2 regions of the Stenotrophomonas sp. Steno-Z1 genome follow, and region 1 is predicted to be linked to the other one. Evidence: riboswitches for the same ligand, from Rfam matches in the RefSeq annotation. Region 1 holds a riboswitch; the other holds the start of a gene.
What was found. Region 1 has a riboswitch for glycine ahead of AC06FD_RS12975 (trimeric intracellular cation channel family protein). Riboswitches for the same ligand answer to the same signal wherever they lie in the genome.

Region 1 (7,343 bases):
GCGCTGCTCGATGCGCGCGATGCCATTCAACGGCACCTGCTTGCCATCCGGCCCGGCCACGTGCAGGCGCGCGATGGCGTCCGGCCCGAAGGCCACGTCCGGGCGCGCTTCCAGCACCACGCGGTACTGGTTGGCCTGGGTGAAGATGGTGGAGATCTGGCGCTGGCCGAACGCGTCGTACAGCGCATCGGCCACCGCGTCCACCTGGATGCCCAGGCGTGCGGCGGCGACCCGGTCGATCAGCACGTGCGCCTGCAGGCCCTGGTCCTGCAGGTCGCTGGCCACGTCGGCCAGGGCCGCGGACTGCTGCAGGTGGGCCAGCAACCGGGGCGTCCACTGCGAAAGCTGGTCGCTGTCGGGGCTGGTCAGGGTGAACTGGTACTGGGTGCGGCTGATGCGGTCCTCGATGCCCAGTTCCTGCACGGGTTGCAGGTACAGCGTGATGCCCGGCACGCGCGCCACGCGCTGCTGCAGCCGCGCGATGATCGCCTGCGCGTCGCTGCTGCGCTGCGCATGCGGTTTCAATTCGATCAGCAACCGGCCGCTGTTGAGCGTGGCGTTGTTGCCGTCCACGCCGATGAACGAGGACAGGCTGGCCACGTCCTCCTCCCCCAGCAACGCATCGGCCAGCGCCTGCTGGCGCTGCGCCATGGCCTGGAACGAGATCGACTGCGGCGCCTCGCTGATGCCCTGGATCAAGCCGGCGTCCTGCACCGGGAAGAACCCCTTGGGCACCCACACGTACAGTGCCGCGGTGAGCAGCAGCGTGGCCACGGTGGCACCCAGCATCAGCGGCTGGCGCTGCAGCACCCACTGCAGCTGGCGGTCGTAGATCGCCACCACGCGGTCGAACGGGTCGCCCTGCTGCGCCGATTCCTGGCCGTCGGCATCACGGCGGGTGGCATGCCCGGCCTTGAGCAGTCGCGCGCACATCATCGGCGTCAGCGTCAGCGAGACCAGCAGCGAGATGCCGATCGCCACCGCGAGGGTGATCGCGAACTCGTGGAACAGCTTGCCCACCACGTCGGCCATGAACAGCAGCGGGATCAGCACCGCGATCAGCGACAGGGTCAGCGAGATCAATGTGAAGCCGATCTGCCGGGCGCCTTTCAGCGCGGCCTGCATCGGCGTGGCGCCGCGCTCGATGTGGCGGGCGATGTTTTCCAGCATCACGATCGCATCGTCCACCACGAAACCGGTGGCGATGGTCAGCGCCATCAGCGTGAGGTTGTTGAGCGAGAACCCGGCCAGCAGCATCACCCCGAAGGTGCCCACCAGCGACAGCGGCACCGCGATGCTGGGAATGATCGTGGCCGGCAGGTTGCGCAGGAACACGAAGGTGACCATCACCACCAGCGCGATGGCGATCAGCAGCTCGTGCTGCACCCCGCGGATCGAGGCGCGGATCGATTCGGTGCGATCGCTCAGCACCGCCACGTCCACGCCCTTGGGCAGCGAGGCCTGCAACTGCGGCAGCAGTGCACGCACCTGGTCCACCACCGCGATCACGTTGGCCCCGGGCTGGCGCTGGATGTTGATCAGGACCGCGGGCGTGGTGCCCGACCACGCGGCCAGCTGGCGGTTTTCCGCGCCGTGTTCAATCGTGGCCACATCGCCCAGCCGCAGCGGGGCGCCGTCCTTGTAGGCCAGGATCAGCGCCTGGTATTCGGCCACCGAACGCATCTGATCGTTGGCATCGAGCATGATCGCGCGGGTGGGGCCGTCGAAGCTGCCCTTGGGCATGTTGACGTTGGCCGCCCCGATCGCGGTGCGGATGCTGGCCATGCTCAGCCCGTTGGCGGCCAGCGCCGACGGGTTCACCTGGATGCGTACTGCCGGGCGCTGCCCGCCGGCCAGGCTGACCAAGCCCACGCCCGGCAGCTGCGACAGGCGCTGGGCCATGCGCGTGTCCACCAGGTCGTGCACCTGCGGCAGCGACAGCCCCTGCGAGGTCACCGCCAGGGTCAGGATCGGGGTGTCGGCCGGGTTGACCTTGCGGTACACCGGCGGCACCGGCAGGTCGTCGGGCAGGAAGCTGTCGGCGGCGTTGATGGCCGCCTGTACTTCCTGCTCGGCTACGCCGAGCGCGACCTCCAGCGAGAACTGCAGGGTGATCACCGAGGCGCCGCCCGAGCTGGTGGAGGACATCTGCTTCAGCCCGGGAATCTGCCCGAGCTGGCGCTCCAGCGGCGCGGTCACTGCGCTGGTGGTTACCCCCGGGCTGGCGCCGGGGTACAGCGTGGTGACCTGGATGATCGGGTAGTCCACCTGCGGCAGCGCCGCCACCGGCAGCAGCCGGTAGGCCATCGCGCCGGACAGCAGCAGTGCCACCATCAGCAGCGTGGTGGCCACCGGGCGCTCGATGAAGACGCGCGACAGGTTCATGCGCCGGTCCGCGGCGGATCCTGGCTGACCACCTCCACCTTGGCGCCTTCGCGCAGGCCGTCGATGCCTTCCACCACCACCCGCTCGCCGGCCTTGAGGCCGTCGCGTACCGACACGCGCTCGCCATCGGCCGGGCCCAGCACCACGTTGCGCAGGTGCGAGGTGTTGTCCGGGGCAATCACGTACACATAGCTGCCCTTGCTGCCGAACTGCACGGCGGCATTGGGGATCACCACCGCATCGCTGCTGCTGACCTGCAGGCGGATGTTGACGAACTGGTTGGGGAACAGCGCCTCGTCGGCGTTGGCGAACTGCGCGCGCAGCTTCAGCGTGCCGGTGGCGGTATCGATGCGGTTGTCCAGGCTGGCGAGCACGCCGTCGCCCAGCGCCGTGCGCTCCTCGCGGTCCCATGCTTCCACGGTGAGGTCGGGCGTGGCGCGCACGGCCGCCACCACGGCCGGCAGGTCCGGCTCGGGCACGGTGAACAGCACGCTGATCGGCGTGGTCTGGGTGATGGTGGCCAACGGTTCGCTGTCGCTGCTGCGCACCAGGTTGCCCACGTCCACGTTGCGCAGGCCCATGCGCCCGGCCACCGGCGCGGTGATGCGGGTGTACTGCAGCTGCAGGCGGGCTTCATCCACCGCGGCCTGGTCGGTCTGGCGCCGGCCCTGCAGCTGGCGCACCTTGCTCTGCTGGTCGCTCAGGTCCTGCGCGGAGACGAAGTGCCTGGCCTGCAGTTCGCTGTAACGGTTGAGCTGGGTCTGCGCGTTGTCCAGTTCGGCCAGGTTCTGCTGCTGGGTGCCCAGCGCACGCGCCAGCGCCACCTGGTACGGGCGCGGGTCGATCTCGGCAATCAGGTCGCCGGCCTTGACGTGTTCACCCTCGCGGAAGGACAGCCGCAGCAGCTCGCCATCCACGCGACTGCGCAGGCTCACCGTGTGCAACGGGGTGACCGTGCCCAGTGCCTTCAGGCGCACCACCAGGTCGTCGCGCACCACCGTGGCCACGCGCACCGGGGTGGCGTTGGCGGCAGGCGCGGGATCGGCGGCGGGGGCGGGCGACAGGGCCCGCCAGGCGATCACGGCGGCGGCCAGCACGGCCAGGACCAACAGCGGTTTCAACAGACGGCGGCGCGGCGGCGAAGCAGACATGGGCATCCTGCGCGCAAGCCCAACAGCCGGCGCGTCCATGGTGTACCGGCCCGTGGGGGCAGGTGAGGCGAAATGGGGGTTGTCTGGCGGGGCCGCTGGTCGAATGCCGCAGCGTGGCTGGATGCCGTCCCGGGAGGGGCGGGGGCGCCATGGTACCGCGAGAGGCCCGTTGCGTTCACATGACCTTGGTCATGGAAGAGTGCATTGAACGTGCCGTTCAATGCACCTCGTCGCGGTACACGAACTTCGGCATTTCCCACTTGAAGTGGATCGCCAGCAGGCGCAGCAGGAAGCCACCGCCCAGGCACCACAGCGTGGCCGCGTTGAGCGATACGCCCAGCTCCAGCAGGCCCAGGTACGCCGCACCGGTGAACAGCGTGATCACCGCATACAGTTCCTTCTGGAAGATCAGCGGCACCTCATTGCACAGCACATCGCGCAGCACGCCGCCGAAGGCGCCGGTCAACATGCCCGCGATCAGCACGATCGGCGCGGCGTGGCCGGCATCGCGCGCCACCGCACAGCCGATCAGGGTGAAACAGATCAGCCCCAGTCCATCCAATACCAGGAACGTGCGGCGGAAGTGGTGCATCCAGCGCGCCACCCAGGTGGCGATCAAGGCCGCGCAGATGGTGAACCCCAAGTACTCCGGGTGCTTCACCCAGCCCAGCGGGTAGTGGCCCAGCACGATGTCGCGCAGCGAGCCTCCGCCCAGTGCGGTGACGCAGGCGATGATGACCACGCCGAACAGGTCCATGCGTCGGCGCCCGGCGGAGAGCGCGCCGGTCATGGCTTCGGCGGAGATGGCGATGAGGTAGATCAGGGAGAGCAGCATGGGAGAGCATCCGGACGCGTCAGGCGGGGGACGGCAACACGCACCCGGCACGCCAGCGCAGGGCACTGGCGTGGGGTGGGGAAACCGTTGCCGCTCCCGCTGTCCTTTTGCCTGAGAGTTCAGTGGCCAAGGCCACGTGCCCCTTCGGCGGGTCATTGAAGACCTCTCTCCAGATCGGCGTACTGCATGCATGGTTGGTGGCGTATCGAGCCACCGGCCTGAGCGATTATGGGAGCCTGCGCCTTCGGCGGGTGCCAGCGTGGCACCTCTCTCCTGCATCCGGGGCGGATTCTAGCAGCCAGCGGCCGCGCCCCGGTGGATAATCCCGGTATGCCCGCTGAACCCGCCCCCTGGTACGTCTACCTGCTGGAATGCCGCAATGGCAGCTACTACGCCGGCATCAGCAACGACGTGGACGCGCGCTTCCAGGCCCACCTGGCCGGCAAGGGGGCCAGGTACACGCGCGCCAACCCGCCGCTGAAGCTGCTGGCCATGCGCGCCTATCCGGACCGGGCGGCCGCCTCCCGGGCCGAATGGCAGCTCAAGCGCCAGCCACGCGCGCGCAAACTGGCCTGGTTGCAGGCGGCAGACACCTCGTCCTGAGGGTGCGTCGGTACTGGTTGGGGGCTGCGAGGTAGGCCACAATCGGCCACCACGCGGAGGGAACCGGGATGTTCGATCTCCATCGCAGACGGCTTGCCTGGCTGCGCGCGGCCATGTCCCGCCCACCGGCCCTGCGCCGGTCGCCGGGCCGGGACGACGCGCCACCCGCAGCGACGGCGGCGTACTCGCCAGCGCTGCGTCACGGCGAGAGCGGCACCGCCGACGCATTCCGCGCCAGGCTCGCCGCCGATGCCGTGGAGCGCGCGCGCATTCGCCTCGATCCCACCCACGTGCCAGTCGAACTCCGGGGCATCATGCCGCTGGCCGAGTACTGGGGCATCTGCGACGACGCCATCCGCGAAGGGATGCAGGACGCGGAAAGCCAGGCGAGCAAGGAGGCGATGGCCGACGCGGTGAAACTGCACAACGCGACGATCACCGCCTGGCTGGACCGCCGGCCGGTGGGCGGGCTGATGAGCGACGAAGCCGCCGCCTTCACCTACCTGCAGCTGGGCCTGACCGAACTGGCGCTGTTCCGCGAGGACTGAGCTGCTCCACCTACCCGAGGGACACCCTGCGATGACCCCGCTTGCCCTGCTGCTCGCCGTTGCCGGCGCTACGAACCCTGCCGCCCCCGTCATCGATCCCGGCACGCGTGCCGCGATTGAAGCCACCTGCCTGGACTACGTGGACGGCCAGCTCGAGGGTGACCCGGCCCGCGTGGCGCGCTCGCTGCACCCGGACCTGGCCAAGCGCGCGATCCTCGGCGATACCCCGGATGAGCGCCTCGGCCTGCGCCGGATGTCGAAGGAGGAGCTGGTTGAACTCACCCGGCAGGGCGCGTTGAAAACCCCCAAGGACCAGTGGAACCGCCGCTGCACGCTGCTCGACGTTACCGGCAACGCCGCCTCGGTGCGGCTGGAAACGCCGTGGTTCGTGGACTACTTCCACATGGGCCGGTTCGGCGAGCGCTGGGTCATCGTCAATGCGCTGTGGTACAGCAAGCCCAAGGCAACAGCCAAGTGACGACGACGCACCCCGCCACTGAGTCGGGGTATCGATTCGGGCCAAACGAGCTCGATGCCGTGCTGCAGACGCGGCCGGAGGTGCGCTACGACTACTTCGTCAAACGCGTGGCCGATGGGAAAGGAGTCTGGGGTCTGCGCAATGCCGAGGGCTGGGACGACGCCCGCGCGGCGCCCCATGCAGCGGCGCCGCAGCGCTAGCGGGGTGGTGTCGTGTCAGCTTCCACCTGTGGGGCCGGCGCTCGTGCGCGCCGGTCCTCCCGGTCATCCCCGAAAATGATCCGCGCGCTGCGCTGGTAGCTCCAGTACGCCACCGCCCAGTTGAGCAGCACCACGATGCGGTTGCGGAAACCGATCAGGAAGAACACGTGCGCGGCCAGCCAGAACCACCAGGCCAGCACGCCGGACAGCTGCAGCTTGCCCAGGTGCACGATGGCCGCCATGCGCCCGATCGTGGCCAGGTTGCCGAAATCCTGGTACTTGAACGGGCCCGGCGCCGGTTTGTTTTCCAGCCGCGCACGGATGATCGCGGCCACGTGCTTGCCCATCTGCTTGGCGGCCGGGGCCACCCCCGGCACCGGCTTGCCGTCGGCCTGGCTGAGCGCGGCCAGGTCACCGGCGACGAAGACGTCCGGGTAGCCCTCCAGGGTCAGGTCCGGCTGCACCGGCACGCGGCCGGCGCGGTCCAGCGGCACCTCCAGCGTGCGTGCCAACGGCGAGGCCGCGACACCGGCGGCCCACACCACGGTGCGCGCCGGAACGAACTGGTTGCCCAGCTGGAAGCCGTCGCCGTTGATGTCGCTGACCGGCGTGCCGGTGAGCACTTCCACGCCCAGCTTTTCCAGCTGGCGGCGTGCCTTCAGCGAGAGCACCTCCGGGAAGGTGGACAGCACGCGGGGGCCCGCTTCCACCAGGCGCACCTTGGCGCTGGCCGGGTCGATATGGCGGAACTCGTTGCGCAGGGTGTGGCGGGCGATCTCGGCCAGGGTGCCGGCCAGCTCCACGCCGGTGGGGCCACCCCCCACCACGGCGAAGCTCAGCCATGCCGCCTTGCGTGCGGGGTCCGGTTCGGCTTCGGCGCGCTCGAAGGCCAGCAGCAGTTTGCGGCGCAGCGCGATCGCATCGTCCAGGGTCTTCAGGCCGGGCGCATCGGCGGCCCATTCGTCGTGGCCGAAGTAGGCGTGGGTGGCGCCGGTGCACAGCATCAAGGTGTCATAGCCAAGCTGGCTGCCGTCGGCCAGGGTGATCTGGCGGGCGTGTTTGTCGATCGACGTCACTTCGCCGAGGCGCACTTCCACGTTGCGCTGCTCGCCGAGGATGTGGCGCAGCGGTGCGGCGATATCC
Region 2 (7,343 bases), on a different contig from region 1:
ACCGCCTGTGGGAACAGGTCAAGCCGATGTACGAACAGCTGCACTGCTACGCGCGCAACAAGCTCGACACGACCTACGGCAAGGACAAGGCCGAGACCGAGGGCGGCCTGATCGCCGCCCACCTGCTGGGCAACATGTGGCAGCAGGACTGGTCCAACCTGTGGGACCAGCTGGAACCCTACCCCGGCGCCGGCAGCCTGGACATCACCGCCGCGCTGGAAAAGCAGTACCAGGCCAACCTGAGTGGCGCGCTGGCCAAGGCCGGCAGCGGTGCGAACGTGGAAGCGCTGTACAAGGCGCAGCGCGAGGCCGAGCTGCGCACCGCCAAGCAGATGACCGAGCGCGCACAGGACTTCTATGTGTCGCTGGGCATGCCCGCGCTGCCCAAGTCGTACTGGGACAAGACCCAGTTCATCAAGCCGCTGGACCGCGACGTGGTCTGCCATGCCAGCGCGTGGGACATGAACATGGACGGCGACGTGCGCACCAAGATGTGCATCAAGCCGACCGAGGAGAACTTCACCACGATCTACCACGAGCTGGGCCACATCTATTACGACCTGGCCTACAACCCGCTGCCGCCGCTGTTCCAAGGCGGCGCCAACGATGGCTTCCACGAAGCGATCGGCGACACCATCGTGCTGGCGATGACCCCGCAGTACCTCAACTCGATCGGGCTGGTGGACAAGCCGCAGGAAAGCCGCGAGGCGACCATCAACGCGCAGATGCGCATGGCCCTGAGCGGCGTGTCGTTCCTGCCGTTCGGGCTGATGATCGACCGCTGGCGCTGGGGCGTGTTCGATGGCTCGATCACACCGGACCACTACAACCAGGCGTGGTGGGAGCTGAAGGCCAAGTACCAGGGCGTGGCCCCGGCCAGCGCACGCGGCGAAGAGTTCTTCGACCCGGGCGCCAAGTACCACGTGCCGGGCAACACCCCGTACACCCGCTACTTCCTGGCGCGGATCCTGCAGTTCCAGTTCTACAAGGGCCTGTGCGATGCGTCCGGCTACAAGGGGCCGTTGCACCAGTGCAGCTTCTACGGCAACAAGGAAGCCGGGCAGAAGTTCTGGGCGATGCTGAGCAAGGGCGCCAGCCAGCCGTGGCAGGCCACGCTGCGTGAGATCACCGGCGGCGACAAGCTCGATGCCGGCCCGATGATCGAGTACTTCACCCCGGTCAACGAGTGGCTCAAGCAGCAGAACCAGGGCCAGATGTGCGGCTGGAAGGCCCCGGGCGCGACCGCGGCGGCCAAGCCGGCAGCGGCGGCAGCAGCGGCACGCTGACCGTTCGCGCACGTCGATGATCCAAAAAGCCGGCCCAAGCGCCGGCTTTTTTTCGATCGGTAGTGCCGAGCCATGCTTGGCAACGCGCAATGCACGGCAGGCCTCAGACGTCATCGGCATCGGCGCGAAAGGCGGCCACGCATGGCGTGGCTCTACGGGTGCTATCGAATCTGTAGTGCCGAGCCATGCTCGGCAACATGCAAAGCGCAACGCACGTCAGGCCTCAGACGTCGGACGTCGGACGTCAGACGTCATCGGCATCGGCGCGAAAGGCAGCCACGCATGGCGTGGCTCTACGGTGCTATCGAATCTGTAGTGCCGAGCCATGCTCGGCAACGCGCAACCCGCACCGTACGTCAGGCCTCAGACGTCATCGGCACGAAAAGCAGCCACGCATGGCGTGGCTCTACGGGTGCTATCGAATCTGTAGTGCCGAGCCATGCTCGGCAACGTGCAATGCGCAACGCACGTCAGGCCTCAGACGTCATCCGCATCGGCACGAAAAGCACCCACGCGTCGCGTGGCGCCCGCTCAGGAATGCGCCGGGCGCTTCAGGCTGGCGGCAAGCTCCACCTTGAACTGCTCGAAATCCTTGCCGTCGGCCGTTGCTTCGGCATGCGCGGCATCCTTCAAGGCATCGGAATACACCAGTCGCACCGGCGTGCCTTCACGTTCGTGCAGTTCGGCGGCCTGCATGATCAAGGCCAGCACCCGCGCTGCACTGGGGGTCTGGCCGGCGATGCGGCCATCCATGCCCAGCACCCACTCGCCATCCCGGCGGACGATGCCGGCCAGCAGCGTGCGCTGCTGGTCGCGCAGTTCCGCATGCGGTTCAACCGGCGTGGCGTTGGCCTGCTCGCGGTTGGCGGCCTGGGTTTCGCGGCGCCGGCGGATGTCGCGGCGCAGTTTGGAGGTGGTGGACATGGGGGAAATCCGGACTGCGGCAAAGTGCCAAGGATACCGCACGGGCCCTGGCGGGCCCGCCGATGCTGGCCCTGACGGCTCAGTCGAGGACCTTGCCGTGGCGCCAATAGCCCATGAACGTGATGGACCGTTTGTCGATGCCGCAGTCCTTCACCAGGTGGCGGCGGATGGCCATCACCGCGCCGGCCTCCCCTGCCACCCAGGCGTACAGGCCGGTGGCTTCGGCACTGGCCTGCTCCCAGAGGATGTCCTGGTCGATATCGATCTCGGCCAGCGTCTGGTCGGCGCTGCGGGTTGCGGCGGACCCGATCCGCGCGCGCACCGCCTCCTGCAGCCGCTGCCCGTGTGCGGCGCCCTCGCGTACCAGCCAGAACAACTGCGCCCCCAGCGGGGCCGCCAGCGGCAGCACGTCCGCCTCGTGCTGCACTTCCAGGAACGCCTGCACCTGCGGCGGATGCGGCCACTGCGCCAGCGCCTCGAGGATCCCGGCCACGGCCGGCAATGCGGTGTCGTCGGCCACCAGCAGGACGCGTCGCACGCCGGCCGGCGGCTTCCATTCGCAGCCCTGGCTGCTTTCGGCCACCTGCGCGTCCGGCGCCAGCAGGCCGATGCGGTCGCCGATGCGGGCGTGCATGGCCCAGCGCGATGCGGGGCCGGTCTCGCCGTGCAGGACGAAATCGACGTCCACCTCGCCCAGTTCGGGGCGCAGCGCACGGAGGGTGTAGGTGCGCATCGGCGCGCGCTCGCCCTCGGGGAGCGCGCGGTAGCGGGCGTACCAGTCCGCGCCCTGCGGCACGTCGGGCGCCTCCTGGCCGGGCAACGGGAAAAACACCTTGATGCGCTGGTCAGGCCCCTCGGTCTTCATGTTGGCCACGTCGGGCGCGGCAAAGACCATGCGGGTCAGCGACGGGGAGAGGACGGTGCGCTGCTTGAGCGCGACGTCGAACAGGCGGTAGGTCGGCTGTGCAGCCATGCAATCACCCTGGAGTGCGGCGGACACGGGGTCCGCAGGGGAGCGTATTGGCTGTCGTGGTACACGAACTGGCTGGCGAGCGCACAGGATACGCCGGTGCCGCGGCGTGGCAATGCCGGCCTCGCCACGCGTGCACGGCGCGCACGCGTGGCGTGCACACGGCTTACTCGATCGGGGTGAGCACGTCGCGACGCCGCTCGCGGTGCCGTTCCCAGTACCAGAACGAGGCGCCGATGGCGAAGAAGCCGGCGTAACCCAGCGCCAGATGCACCGGCCTGGCGCTGAGCAGCGGCGAGACCACGCCGGCCACCACGGTGTTGATCATCAACTGGATGAACATCTGCATCGACGAGGCCAACCCGCGCTGGTGCGGGTACATGTCCAGCACCGCCAGCGCCAGGATCGGGAAGATCAGCGCCATGCCGACGCCGCCGAGGAAGATCGGCAGCACGGCCCACGGCAGCATGATCTGCGGCACCGAGAACACGTAGCCCAGGTTGAGCAGCGCCGACACCGCGCACAGGCCGAAGCCGATCGCGATCTGGCGCTGCGCGGTGAGGCGCCCGGCCATGCGACCGGACAGGAACGAGCCCATCGTCATGCCGCCAATGGTGGGAATGAACAGCCACGCAAAGCCGCCCTCGCCCAGCTTGAGGTGCTGCATCACGAACACCGGCGCCGAGGCGATGTACAGGAAGATGCCGGAGAAATTGAATGCACCGGCGGCGGCCAGGCGCAGCAGGCGCGGGTTGGAGCCCATCCGCACATAGCTGCGCAGCAGTTCGCGCATCGACAGCGGCGTGCGCGCCTCCACCGGGTGGGTTTCCGGCAGCCACTTGCCGGTGGCGAGCAGCAGGACCACGCCGAACAGCACCAGGAACCAGAAGATCAGCGGCCAGTCGCCGCCGCCGAGCAGTATCCAGCCGCCGATGATCGGCGCGATCGCCGGGGCGACGCCGAAGATCATCGACACCTGGCTCATCAGCCGCTGCGCGTCGGCCCCGTGGTAGAGGTCGCGGATCACCGCGCGGCCGACGATCACCCCGACCCCCGCGGTGACGCCCTGCAGGGCGCGGAACACCAGCAGCGTGGTCATGTCGCGCGACAGCGCGCAGCCGATCGAGGCACCGATGAACAGCACCAGCCCACCGATGATCACCCGCCTGCGCCCGAACGCATCGGACAACGGGCCGTGGGCCAGGCTCATCAGGCCATAGAACAGCAGGTACACGCTGATGGTCTGCTGCACCGCCACCTGGTCGACCTGCATGCGCTCGCCGAGCAGCAGGAAGGCCGGGAAAATGGTGTCGATGGAGAACGGACCGAACATCGCCAGGCCTGCGAGCAGCAGGGCCAGGCGGCGGGTCGAGGGCGAGGCGGGCGTCATGCGGTCTTCCGTCTGGGCCATGCGTGAACGCACGGCGGGCGCCAGCCCGGAACGGGCGGCGCCAGATGAATACGAGGATCCGGCCATCATAGGCCTTTGCCGGCCCCGGCACCATGCCGACAAGGCCATCGACGCAGCTCCGGCGGCCCTCATTCATGTGCCATAAGGCCGTTGCCGGCGGGGACGCTGGGCTATAATCGCCGGGCACCATGGTGGGAGAAGCGGACACCCGCTGCCGAAGGCGCAACGCCCGTAATCGCTCAGGCCCGATACCACCCGCAGCAAAACTCTGGAGAGACCGGCCACTGCCGGCGCCGAAGGGGCACGAAGCACGCAGATGCGCGCTTTTAAACTCTCAGGCAAAAGGACAGAGGGGCACCCAGGAAGACCGCAAGGTCCGGTGGTTCGCGCGCGTCTGCGAAGCACCTCGACCCGGCCGCCTTCCGAACGTGCGTGCCCACTCTCCGAGATGCCAGCCATGTCCCCGAATACCTCCGCCCAGCGTGCCCCTACCCTGCGCGAGCTTGAACACAGCCACGCGTTCGTCGAACGCCACATCGGCCCCAACGACGCCGAAATCGCGCAGATGCTCGACGTGGTCGGCCACGGCTCGCTGGACGCGCTGACCGATGCGATCGTCCCGGCCGGGATCAAGTCGCCGGCACCGCTGGACCTGCCCGAGTCGCTGACCGAAGTGCAGGCGCTGGCCAAGATCCGCGCCATCGCCGACAAGAACCAGGTGTTCCGCACCTTCATCGGCCAGGGCTACTACGGCACGCTCACCCCGAACGTCATCCTGCGCAACGTGCTGGAGAACCCGGCGTGGTACACCGCCTACACCCCGTACCAGGCCGAGATTTCGCAGGGCCGCATGGAAGCGCTGATCAACTTCCAGACCCTGTGCGCCGATCTGACCGGCATGGAGATCGCCAACGCCTCGCTGCTGGATGAAGCCACCGCCGCCGCCGAAGCGATGACCCTGGCCAAGCGCTCGGCCAAGAGCAAGTCCGACACCTTCTTCGTGCACGACGCCGTGCACCCGCAGACGCTGGAACTGCTGCGCACCCGCGCGGAACCGCTCGGCATCGTGCTGCGCGTGGGCACCCCGGCCGAGGCGATGGACGCCGAAGCCTACGGCGTTCTGCTGCAGTACCCGGACACCTTCGGCCATATCGGCGACTACAAGGCACTGGCCGACGCCGTGCACGCGCGTGGCGGCCTGGTGGCCGTGGCCACCGATCTGCTCGCCCTGACCCTGATCGCCGCGCCCGGCGAATGGGGCGCGGACATCGTGGTCGGCAACTCGCAGCGTTTCGGCGTGCCGTTCGGTTTCGGCGGCCCACATGCCGCCTTCATGGCCTGCCGCGACGCCTACAAGCGCTCGATGCCGGGCCGCCTGATCGGCGTGTCGGTGGATGCGCAGGGCAATCCTGCCTACCGCCTCACCCTGCAGACGCGCGAGCAGCACATCCGTCGCGAGAAGGCCACCTCCAACATCTGCACCGCGCAGGTGCTGCTGGCGGTGATGGCCTCGATGTATGCCGTTTACCACGGCCCGGACGGCCTGACCCGCATCGCCCGCCGCACCCATCGCCTGGCCGCGATCCTGGCCGCGGCACTGCGCGGCGCCGGCGTCAACGTGGGCGAGCACTTCTTCGACACCCTGCACGTCAAGGGCATCGACGCCAAGGCGATCCACGCCAAGGCCGCGGCCGCGCGCATCAACCTGCGCGCGATCGACAGCGACGCGGTCGGCATCAGCCTGGATGAAACCGCCACCCGCGCCGACATCATCGCGCTGGGCGAGCTGTTCGGTGCCAGCGTCGATGTGGAGGCGCTCGATGCGGCCACCGCCGATGCACTGCCGGCCGGCCTGGTGCGCACCAGCGCCTTCCTGACCCACCCGGTGTTCAACACCCACCACAGCGAGCACGAACTGCTGCGTTACCTGCGTTCGCTGGCGGACAAGGACCTGGCGATGGATCGCACCATGATCCCGCTGGGCAGCTGCACCATGAAGCTCAACGCCACCGCCGAGATGATCCCGGTGACCTGGCCGGAGTTCGCCAACATCCACCCGCTGGCCCCGGCCGACCAGGCCACCGGCTACAAGGAACTGATCGACGGGCTGGAAGCGATGCTGGTGGAGTGCACCGGCTATGACGCTGTGAGCCTGCAGCCGAACTCCGGCGCGCAGGGCGAGTACGCCGGCCTGCTGGCGATCCGCGCCTATCACCGCTCGCGCGGCGAAGGCCACCGCGATGTCTGCCTGATTCCGGATTCGGCGCACGGCACCAACCCGGCCTCGGCGCAGATGTGCGGCATGAAGGTCGTGGTGACCAAGACCGATGCCAACGGCAACGTCGACCTGGATGACATCCGCGTCAATGCGGAGAAGTACAGCGACCGCCTGGCCGCGCTGATGATCACCTACCCGTCCACGCACGGCGTGTTCGAGGAAGAGGTGGTGGACATCTGCGAGATCGTGCACAAGCACGGTGGCCAGGTGTACACCGACGGCGCCAACATGAACGCCCTGGTCGGCGTGGCCAAGCCCGGCAAGTGGGGCTCGGACGTGTCGCACCTGAACCTGCACAAGACCTTCTGCATCCCGCACGGCGGCGGCGGCCCGGGCGTCGGCCCGTGTGCGGTCAAGTCGCACCTCGCCCCGTTCCTGCCCAAGGTGCTGGGCGGCGAAGGCGATGTCGGCATGGTCAGCGCGGCCAGCTTCGGCAGCGCCTCGATCCTGCCGATCAGCTGGATGTACATCACC

Region 2: linked by a shared signal. The riboswitch ahead of gcvP (aminomethyl-transferring glycine dehydrogenase) and the one ahead of AC06FD_RS12975 (trimeric intracellular cation channel family protein) in region 1 are both predicted to bind glycine.

What each region holds. Positions count from the first base shown of each region.
Region 1 is NZ_JBWJPB010000004.1:109,102-116,444, reverse strand. It holds gene AC06FD_RS12985 (MdtB/MuxB family multidrug efflux RND transporter permease subunit) at 1-2,385, opposite strand, end outside; gene AC06FD_RS12980 (MdtA/MuxA family multidrug efflux RND transporter periplasmic adaptor subunit) at 2,382-3,536, opposite strand; gene AC06FD_RS12975 (trimeric intracellular cation channel family protein) at 3,754-4,371, opposite strand; glycine riboswitch at 4,463-4,554, opposite strand; glycine riboswitch at 4,563-4,657, opposite strand; gene AC06FD_RS12970 (GIY-YIG nuclease family protein) at 4,702-4,974, shown strand; gene AC06FD_RS12965 (hypothetical protein) at 5,088-5,522, shown strand; gene AC06FD_RS12960 (nuclear transport factor 2 family protein) at 5,554-6,000, shown strand; gene AC06FD_RS12955 (hypothetical protein) at 6,060-6,200, shown strand; gene AC06FD_RS12950 (NAD(P)/FAD-dependent oxidoreductase) at 6,197-7,343, opposite strand, start outside.
Region 2 is NZ_JBWJPB010000001.1:431,714-439,056, reverse strand. It holds gene AC06FD_RS01780 (M2 family metallopeptidase) at 1-1,286, shown strand, start outside; gene AC06FD_RS01775 (hypothetical protein) at 1,818-2,210, opposite strand; gene AC06FD_RS01770 (siderophore-interacting protein) at 2,290-3,183, opposite strand; gene AC06FD_RS01765 (multidrug effflux MFS transporter) at 3,347-4,570, opposite strand; glycine riboswitch at 4,850-4,951, shown strand; gene gcvP (aminomethyl-transferring glycine dehydrogenase) at 5,040-7,343, shown strand, end outside.